3 regions of the Virgibacillus xinjiangensis genome follow, and region 2 is predicted to be linked to each of the others. Evidence: predicted binding sites of a transcription regulator. Region 2 holds the regulator's gene; each other region holds the start of a gene.

Region 1 (3,178 bases), on a different contig from region 2:
CAGGGAGATGGGCTTGATCTAGAAAGACAACAAGGGGAGAGACGATGAAAAAGATTTTAGTAACAGGGGCTGCTGGGCAGATTGGTTCGGAGCTCGTACAGAAACTGCGACGGACATATGGGGAAGCCAATGTTCTGGCAACGGATATCCGCGAGCCGGTTGAAGGAATCGGTGATGGGCCATTCGAACAGGTGGATGTGACGGATGCAGACCGACTGCATGAGGTGGCAAAGGAATTCCAGGCAGATTCACTCATGCATCTTGCTGCGCTCCTTTCTGCTAAAGCAGAGGTTGTCCCGAAATTTGCCTGGGATTTGAATATGGGGGGATTGGTCAATGCCTTGGAAGTTGCCCATGAGCTTGACTTGAAACTTTTCACTCCAAGTTCCATCGGGGCATTTGGGCCGACGACGCCACAGGACCATACGCCACAGGATACTATCCAACGGCCTACTACAATGTATGGAGTGAATAAGGTTGCAGGGGAACTGCTCTGTGACTATTATCATCAGCGTTTTGGTGTAGATACGAGGGGCGTGCGATTTCCAGGATTGATTTCATATGTCACCCCACCCGGGGGGGGAACGACGGATTATGCTGTGGAAATTTATTACGAAGCTATTAAGAAGAAGTCGTATACTTCTTATATCGGTAAAGGCACAAAGATGGATATGATGTATATGCCGGATGCGTTGGACGCAATAGTCCAATTGATGGAAGCAGATCCGGCTAAGCTCATTCATCGTAATGCATTCAATATTTCCGCATTTTCAGCAGCACCAGAGGATTTTGCCCGGTCCATCCAAAACCATATTCCTGAATTTGAGATGAAGTATGAGGTGGATCCGGTACGGCAGAAAATTGCCGACAGCTGGCCAAATTCCATCGATTCTTCAGCAGCACAGCAGGAATGGGGCTTTCATGTGGATTATGATCTGGATAAGATGACCAAAGATATGCTGGAAAAAGTAAAACAAAAATAATGATAGGGGTTTTTTCCATATACTTAAGCCTACGAAAAGGGACCTTTTTCGTAGGCTTTTTCTATTTCCTGCCGATCCCTGGATAGGGATACAACTTCCGACTATCCAAATATCATGCGTTACCCACTTCTATTACCAGCCTTTTGGCTCCCCTAGTTGATAATCATTCTAATTCCTTATACCTACATGTTCAATTTTTCAAAAAAGGTTCATAAACAATTGGCTATTTAATGAAATCGCTTCCAATTACAGAGATAACAGGAAAAAATCTAATATAATGAGGACAGAAGAGTTCTTCAAGGAGGGGAGTGAGTGAAATGAAAGCAGAAAAAAAGGTGGTCAGACATACTGCTTCCGAAGAAAAAAACCCCAGCCTGAAAGGAACATTGATTTCGGTTTCTGCAGTTGGGCTGTTTATCTTGATCAGCTGGGTGGGGGCATTTATGTTGTTTCTCGGCAGGTAAAAAGTGACGGAAAGGAAGTGAGTGGCGATGCATTTGCACAAGTATGAAAAGATTTGGCTGTTCTCCGGGGTGGGGGCTCTTATTCTGTTTCTGGTGGTTCTTGGTTACGGCGCATTTTATATGGGAACACATCCACAGAGCCATGGAGTGACCATCGATCCGGAAAACATCGAGGCACATGATGCTTTCAAACCGGAGAATCTGGGCCTTACCAAAGTGGAGGAAGGGAAATATATCCTTAATATTGCAGCCTCTGCTTTCAATTATGATCTTGGAACAGATGAGGAAGGTAAAGCAGTCAAGCATATCCGGATACCAAAAGGTTCTACCGTCCTGTTTCAGGTAACGACGAAAGATGTGGTCCATGGCTTTAATTTGGCAGGTACGAATATCAATATGATGGTCGAACCTGGATATGTGAGCAGTATGGAAGAGGTCATGGATAAGCCTGGCGAATACACCGTAGTGTGCAATGAGTATTGTGGCACGGGTCACCATCAGATGTTTGCCACAGTGGAGGTGTATGAATAATGGAGCTGGAAGCACTGGAAAGATATAAGCAAGATAATCGTTTACCTTTGTCCATCACCAAAAGAGAGTCAAGACTTTATATGTCCTATATGTATGTTGCATTCATAGCATTATTCGTCGGGGGGTTGATGGGACTTCTGCAAGTGTTCGTCCGATCCGGCCATTTTCAACTGCCATGGGGAATCGACTACTATCAGGTCTTGACAGTACATGGTGTCATTCTTGCCCTTGTACTTACCACCTTCTTCATCATAGGGTTCCAATATGCATTGATGGGTAAGACGGTCGGCATATCGGAAAGGCAGCGGAGGGTTTCTTGGCTGGCATTCTGGACAATGACCACAGGCACCATCCTTACTGCTGTTACGATCATGCTTGGCAAAGCAAGCGTATTATATACCTTCTATGCACCATTGAAAGCTCATCCCGCTTTTTATATCGGGCTTGCTCTCGTAATCATCGGCAGCTGGATTGCCGGATTTGTGAATTGGCATCAACTGTATACATGGAAGCAGAAACATCGTGGAGAAAAGGCACCGCTTCTGGCATTCATGGTTACCATCAATATGATCATGTGGTTCATTGCATCCCTTGGTGTCGCAGCAACTGTGCTGATTCAGTTCATTCCATGGTCCCTCGGATATGCAGAGACTATCAATGTATTGGTCAGTCGTACGTTGTTCTGGTATTTCGGCCATCCACTCGTCTATTTCTGGCTGCTTCCTGCCTATATGGCATGGTATGCAATCATTCCAAAGATCATAGGTGGGAAAATATTCAGTGATTCTCTTGCTAGATTATCCTTTGTGCTATTCTTATTCTTCTCTATTCCAGTCGGTTTCCACCATCAGCTGACAGAGCCGGGGATTGATCCGACATGGAAATTTGTCCAGGTTGTGCTGACATTCATGGTGATCGTTCCAAGCCTGATGACTGCCTTTTCCATGTTCGCGACATTTGAAATAACCGGCAGACGCAAAGGGTTTGGAGGCTTGTTCGGCTGGTTCAAGCACCTTCCATGGAAGGATGTCCGCTTTCTGGCTCCGTTCCTCGGTATGGTTGCGTTTATCCCAGGAGGGGCCGGGGGAATCATCAATGCCTCCCACCAGTTGAATTCCATTGTCCATAATACCATCTGGGTAACCGGGCATTTCCATCTGACCGTGGCAACCACCGTTATTCTCACCTTCTTCGGTGTTG
Region 2 (3,178 bases):
GGCTCATCCAAAATCAGCAAGTTCGCTTTCTGCATCATCAGTTTGGCAAGGGCGAGTCGGGCTTTTTCCCCACCGCTCAAGGAATCGACTGGTTTAAGCACATCATCTCCTGAAAAAAGAAAGTTGCCTAGAATGGTTCGGATATCCTTCTCATTCACGGTGCGATGCTCATCCCATAATTCATCCAGCACGGTCTTGGAGGAGAAGAGGTCTGCCTGCTCCTGATCATAATATCCTATCTGGACATTCGTACCTTCCTGTATCTTCCCCTCAATTGGCTGGTGTTTCCCCATGATGATCTTCAACAGGGTGGTTTTCCCGACTCCATTCGGGCCGACCAGGGCAATCCTTTCTCCGCGGTTCACCTCCAGGTCAACATTGGAGAAGAGAGGCTTGCTGTCCTCTTCATAGCGGAAACTGAGGTTATTTAACCTGAGTACATCGTTGCCACTTCTTCTCTTGATTTGGAAGGAGAAATTGGCAGATGCCTCATCACCTAGTGGCTTATCCACTATTTCCATTTTCTCCAGCTGTTTCCGTCTGCTTTGCGCTCGCTTGGTGGTGGAAGCACGCGCAATATTCCGCTGGATGAAGTCTTCCATCTTCTTGATCTCTGTCTGTTGTTTCTCATACTCTTTGAGCTCTTGTTCATAATCCCTGGCTTTCTGTTCCAAGAATTTACTGTAGCTGCCATGATATTTTTTCGTCCGGTGTCTGGAGACCTCATAAACTATATTTACTGTTTTATCGAGAAAATACCGGTCATGCGAGACAATGACAATGGCGCCTGGATACCCGTTCAGGTAATTTTCCAGCCAACCAAGCGTATCGATGTCCAAATGGTTGGTGGGCTCATCCAATATAAGCAAGTGAGGCTTCATTAACAGAAGCTTCCCAAGAGCCAGGCGGGTCTTCTGTCCTCCGCTCAATTCCCGGATGGCGGTGTCATAACTGTAGTCCTGGAAATTCAGTCCGCTCAGAACTGCCTTGATCTCCGCTTCATACATATAACCGCCATCGCGCTGGAAGGCCTGCTGGAGGCGGTCGTACTCTTCCAACAGCTTTTGTGATTCATCAGACGGCAGGTTGCCGCCCATTTTTTGCTCGAGCTCCCTCAATTCCTTCTCACGGTCGATCAGATGCTGGAATACCTCCAGCATCTCTTCCCAGATTGTTTTGTCCGACTCCAGGGAAGTGTGCTGTGAGAGATAACCGATGGTTGTTTCCTTCGGCTGGAAGATGTCTCCCTCATCGTATGTAAACTCACCGGCCATTATTTTAAGGAGAGTCGATTTGCCGGCACCATTCCTGCCAACAATCGCAATTCGATCACGGTCTTTTATCTCTATTTTTACGTTGCGTAAAATTTCCTCAGCCCCAAAGGATTTGGAAACTCCATTCAACTGCATTAATATCATTTTGTTCACCTCATCTATTCAAGTCTATCTTATATGGAATCAACCAGGCAATCAACTTGTGAAAACAATCACGACTTTTCTCTTTTTTTCTGGTAAAATGTAAGTGAGCCATTAATCAAGAATGGAAAAGAGGAATAGTTATGGTACAAGATAACATCCCACAGGCAACTGCCAAACGTCTGCCATTATATTACCGTTTTTTAAATAACCTTAATCAGCAGGGGAAAGCCCGTGTGTCTTCCAAGGAACTGAGTGAAGCGGTTAAAGTGGATTCTGCCACCATCCGAAGAGACTTTTCCTATTTTGGCGCACTAGGAAAAAAAGGATATGGATATAATGTGGAATACCTTCTGGGCTTTTTCCGGGAGACATTGGATCAGAATGAGATTACAGAGGTTGCACTGATTGGTGTAGGTAACCTTGGTACAGCATTCTTGAATTATAATTTTATGAAGAACAATAATATAAAGATAAAAGCGGCTTTCGATGCGGATCCGCAAAAGGTAGGAACGGATATAGGAGGAGTACCCGTCTATCATATAGATGAAATGGAACAAAGGATGGAAGGGATGAAAGTGGCAATCCTTACGATTCCAGCAGTGGAAGCTGAACGTGTAACAGAGCGCCTTGTCGAGTTCGGTGTAGAAGGAATCCTCAACTTCACCCCGGCAAGGATTACGGTGCCGTCCCATGTGCGTGTTCACCATATTGATCTCGCTGTGGAACTGCAAGCGTTGGTTTATTTCTTGAAACACTACCCGCTTGATACACCGGAATAATGGAAAAAACCTGTCGAACGTTGATTCGACAGGTTTTTCTGTAGCCGGAAATGATTAATCCTTTTTATTTTTCTTTTTGATTTGTAAATGGATGTTCACCATACGGATGGCGACTCCGAAATCCATGGTAGCAACCACCGCAAGCAGTATGGTGGTAAAATTCCAAATGGTTTCATCTGCTGTCTGAATGGCTGCGTATATAAAAACGGCACCCATGGCAAAATAGATAATTGCCGAAGTGAGCGGGGAAACTCTCATACTTAACCTCCTATCAGTATCATCTGCTGTTCCAATTGCCGTTGCATACGCTCAATCTCCTCAGGAGTAAGCCCGTACTGGGCCAGAACAACTATGGTATTCATCGCTGCATGCACAATGATCGGTACAATGATCCGTTTGGTGTGTACATAGAGAAACGCAAAGACGAATCCCATGGAAGCATAGACCAAAATATGGGTAGGATCCAAGTGGATCAAGCCGAAGACCAATGCGGACAGTAACGCAGCGAAGAAAAAATTCATCCGTTTATATAAACTTCCAAAAATGATCTTACGAAAGATAATTTCTTCCAAAATTGGAGCAATCAATGCCGGGATCACCATAAAAATTGGAGCGGCCCTCGTAATATCCATAATCTGCTGGGTATTCTCCGAACCAGATTCAATCCCGAGCAATTCCATTTCAATCAGTCCAGCAATCGTCTGGGCTGCGAAGGCCATGAACACTCCTAAAATGGACCATATGACCACTGTGCCCAAGGACGATGCATCTCTGGAATTTCCGGCCTGCATGTCTGGCTTCATCAGTAAGATGGTAACAATCAGTGCCGCAATGAAACTGAGAATGGACCAATAGATGACAGCCTCGAAATCAGTAATCGGAAAAACAGCATATAAAACTGGTGCACCAATTATTGCAGAAAACTGCATGATAATATAAGTTGCGATAACCCACCAATAGCGTTTCGGCAATGTGTAACGA
Region 3 (3,178 bases), on a different contig from region 2:
CCTGATGTCTTCCGCTTTTTGTTCGACTACTCTGCTGGCCTGTTGGGTTCTGTCAAATCATTGAACATGCCTACGTAATATTTAATGGTTCCCACATCACTACGGATAGCACTGATGGTCAGCCATTCCTTGTAAATTTCTCCATTTTTGCGTCGGTTCCAGATCTCTCCTTCCCAGAACCCCTTCTCTTCAATATCTTTCCACATTTTTCTATAAAATGCTTGATCCTGTTCACCGGAATGAAGCAGGGATGGCGTCTGCCCCAATGCTTCATCCTTGGTATAGCCGGTTACCACGGTGAAAGCGGGATTGACATCTTGGATGACTCCCTGTCTGTTCGTCACCATGATTCCTTCGGCGGTATGTTGGATTATCTGCCTCTCTACATTCATCTGATCTTGGTAGTACATGAAAACAACAATAACAAAGCTCACGAGGGCGAACTGGGACATCAGCATGAAGCCAATGGCATAATGGCCGGTAATATTGAAGACACTCGTCAAGATAAGCGGCGGGAAGAATCCTCCAAGTCCCCCCATCGCAGACACCACTCCATTGACGATACCGGCTTGTTTAGAAAAGTAAAGCGGCACAAGCTTGAAGACCGTACCATTACCGATCCCGACAGTAACAGCAACTGCCAATGCTCCGACTGTATACCATTCAATATTCGGTGAAAATGACAGCAAAATACCAGATAAGGCCACACTGATAAATACAATCATCAAAATAATGAAGGCGTTGAATTTATCGGCAAGCCAACCCCCTACAGGGCGGAGCAGGGTAGCAACAGCAATGAAGCCGGCAGTGCGGAGACCTGCATCCACAGCATCCAAACCAAAGTTGTTCACCAGGAAATTCGGCAGGAATACCGTGAAGGCGACGAATGCACCGAAAGTTATGAAGTAGAACAGGCTCAGGAACCACAGGGTCGCATTTTTATAGACACCTTTGATCTGTTCCACCATGGAATTCTTCACTTTTGTCTCTTTCCTGTCCCCGAAGAAGAAGTTCAATACGATGAAAAGCAAAAGCAGGACAAGGAAAAGGCGGACGGTAGCCTGCCAGCCGATGGACTGAGCCAGAACAGGTGCGGCAAAGGTGGTTGCTGCCGTACCAATATTACCAACCCCGTATATTCCATTGACAAGGCCATGCTTTTCTTTCGGGTAGTACTTTGGCAGGGAGGTTACACCGATGGAAAAGGTCGCTCCTCCAATACCAAGCAGCAAGCCGCCGATGACCAGGTCCATAAATGAGTCCGCAATACTAATGTAGAAAACCGGGAACAAGAGGGCGATGAAACTGATGATGAAGATCCATCTAGCCCCGAGCCGATTGGTATAGAATCCGATAGGAATTCGCAACAGGGAGCCAAGAATTACTGGTATCGCCGTAACAAGGGATACTTGCCCTGCAGTCAGATCAATGTCCTCCTGAATACTGGGCATCAATGAGGAAATGATGACCCAAATCATGAATCCGATGACAAGACTGGATGTTTGTAGTGTTAATTGTATTCCAGGTTTTTTCATAGGAGTTTCTTTCCTTTCTGGTTTAGATACGTTTAATGCAAGCCTACCGAATACCATTTTAAGTATCTGTGAAAAACATCACAGTCATGCAGAAGAATATGGAAAAAGTGAACAGGCTGTGACAAATCTCTTGGGTGTGAAAAACTTCACACCGGGATTAGCCGGTGAGTGGTTCAATGGGGATACAACATTTAAAGCAGTTGTCTGGAGGGACAAGCATGAAAAAGAAACCATCCCCGCTTTGGCAGAGATTGAACTATCTGAAGCCGAAAGAAACGTATTCAAATGATCACAGCCAGTTACAAGAAGGAAATCGTGACTGGGAAAATGTCTACCGCAGAAGATGGCAGCATGACAAGGTAATCCGATCCACCCATGGGGTGAACTGTACCGGATCATGCAGCTGGAATATATATGTAAAAGATGGAATTGTCACATGGGAAGGGCAGCAGCTCGATTATCCGACGACAGGGCCGGACATGCCAGAATTTGAACCACGCGGCTGTCCGAGGGGAGCCAGTTTTTCCTGGTACATATACAGTCCTCTTCGGGTGAAGTACCCTTATGTTCGTAAAAAACTGCTCGTCATGTGGCGGGAAGCATTAAAGAACCATGAGACCCCGCTGGAAGCCTGGAAAAGTATTGTGGAAGACAAGGAGAAAGCGAAGCAATACAAGCAGGCAAGAGGGAAGGGCGGTCTTGTCCGTACCGACTGGGATGAGGTGACCAAATTGGTGGCAGCATCTGTCCTATACACGACCTTGAAGTATGGTCCTGACCGTAACGTAGGCTTTTCTCCGATCCCAGCAATGTCGATGATCAGTCATGCAGCGGGAAGTAGATTCATGTCCTTGATCGGCGGACCGATGCTAAGCTTCTATGATTGGTATGCGGATCTACCGCCTGCATCCCCACAGATTTGGGGAGATCAGACGGATGTTCCGGAAAGTTCCGACTGGTTCAATTCCAGTTACATCATGACTTGGGGATCCAACGTACCTATGACCAGGACACCGGATGCACACTTTCTAGTGGAGGCCCGTTATAAAGGAACAAAAGTAGTCTCGGTCAGTCCAGACTATGCAGAATCCACAAAGTTTGCAGATGACTGGATGTCGGTGAAACAAGGTACCGATGGTGCGGTTGCCATGGCTATGGGGCATGTCATCTTGAACGAATTCTACCATAAAGAGAAGACTCCATATTTTGAAGAATATGCAAAGACTTATACCGATTTTCCATTTTCCGTCAGGCTCAAAGAGCAAAACGGCAGCCTGACAGCTGACCGGTTCCTCCATGCAAAGGATCTGGGCATAAAGACAGAGCATGATGAATGGAAACCAGCGATGTACAACCAGCGCACTGGAGGGTTTTCCATCCCACAAGGAACAATGGGTTCCCGATGGGACGAACAGGGCAAATGGAATCTCCGATTGGTGGATGAGAACACCAACGAAGCAATTGAACCTGTACTGAGTTTCCTGGGAGAAGAGGACGAGATTGTCCAAGTGGATATGCCTTACTTCGATCATGATACGAAGAAAGTACTTCCACGTGCAGTACCTGCGAAGAAAATAGAGATCGACGGTGAAGTGCAATATGTTGCTACTGTCTATGATTTGATGATGGCCAACTACGGTATC

What was found. Region 2 encodes Rex, which represses fermentation and respiration genes when NADH is low (regulators of the CRP and FNR family bind a similar motif). Its sites were predicted from a motif close to TTGTGAAATATTTCACAA; they were not measured.
Region 1: the regulator Rex is predicted to act here: its motif matches at 1,170-1,187, upstream of ACFOGI_RS13340 (cytochrome c oxidase subunit 2A).
Region 3: the regulator Rex is predicted to act here: its motif matches at 1,670-1,687, upstream of ACFOGI_RS10190 (nitrate reductase subunit alpha).

Annotation. Positions count from the first base shown of each region.
Region 1 covers NZ_JBHRSA010000046.1:276,236-279,413, forward strand. Annotated here, with positions in the region: gene ACFOGI_RS13330 (glycine C-acetyltransferase) at 1-22, shown strand, start outside; gene ACFOGI_RS13335 (L-threonine 3-dehydrogenase) at 45-983, shown strand; gene ACFOGI_RS13340 (cytochrome c oxidase subunit 2A) at 1,301-1,447, shown strand; gene ACFOGI_RS13345 (cytochrome c oxidase subunit II) at 1,475-1,978, shown strand; gene ACFOGI_RS13350 (b(o/a)3-type cytochrome-c oxidase subunit 1) at 1,978-3,178, shown strand, end outside.
Region 2 covers NZ_JBHRSA010000056.1:61,643-64,820, reverse strand. Annotated here, with positions in the region: gene ACFOGI_RS15410 (ABC-F family ATP-binding cassette domain-containing protein) at 1-1,418, opposite strand, end outside; gene ACFOGI_RS15405 (redox-sensing transcriptional repressor Rex) at 1,559-2,197, shown strand; gene ACFOGI_RS15400 (YdiK family protein) at 2,252-2,455, opposite strand; gene ACFOGI_RS15395 (CPBP family intramembrane glutamic endopeptidase) at 2,458-3,168, opposite strand.
Region 3 covers NZ_JBHRSA010000041.1:159,301-162,478, reverse strand. Annotated here, with positions in the region: gene ACFOGI_RS10195 (nitrate/nitrite transporter) at 27-1,535, opposite strand; gene ACFOGI_RS10190 (nitrate reductase subunit alpha) at 1,754-3,178, shown strand, end outside.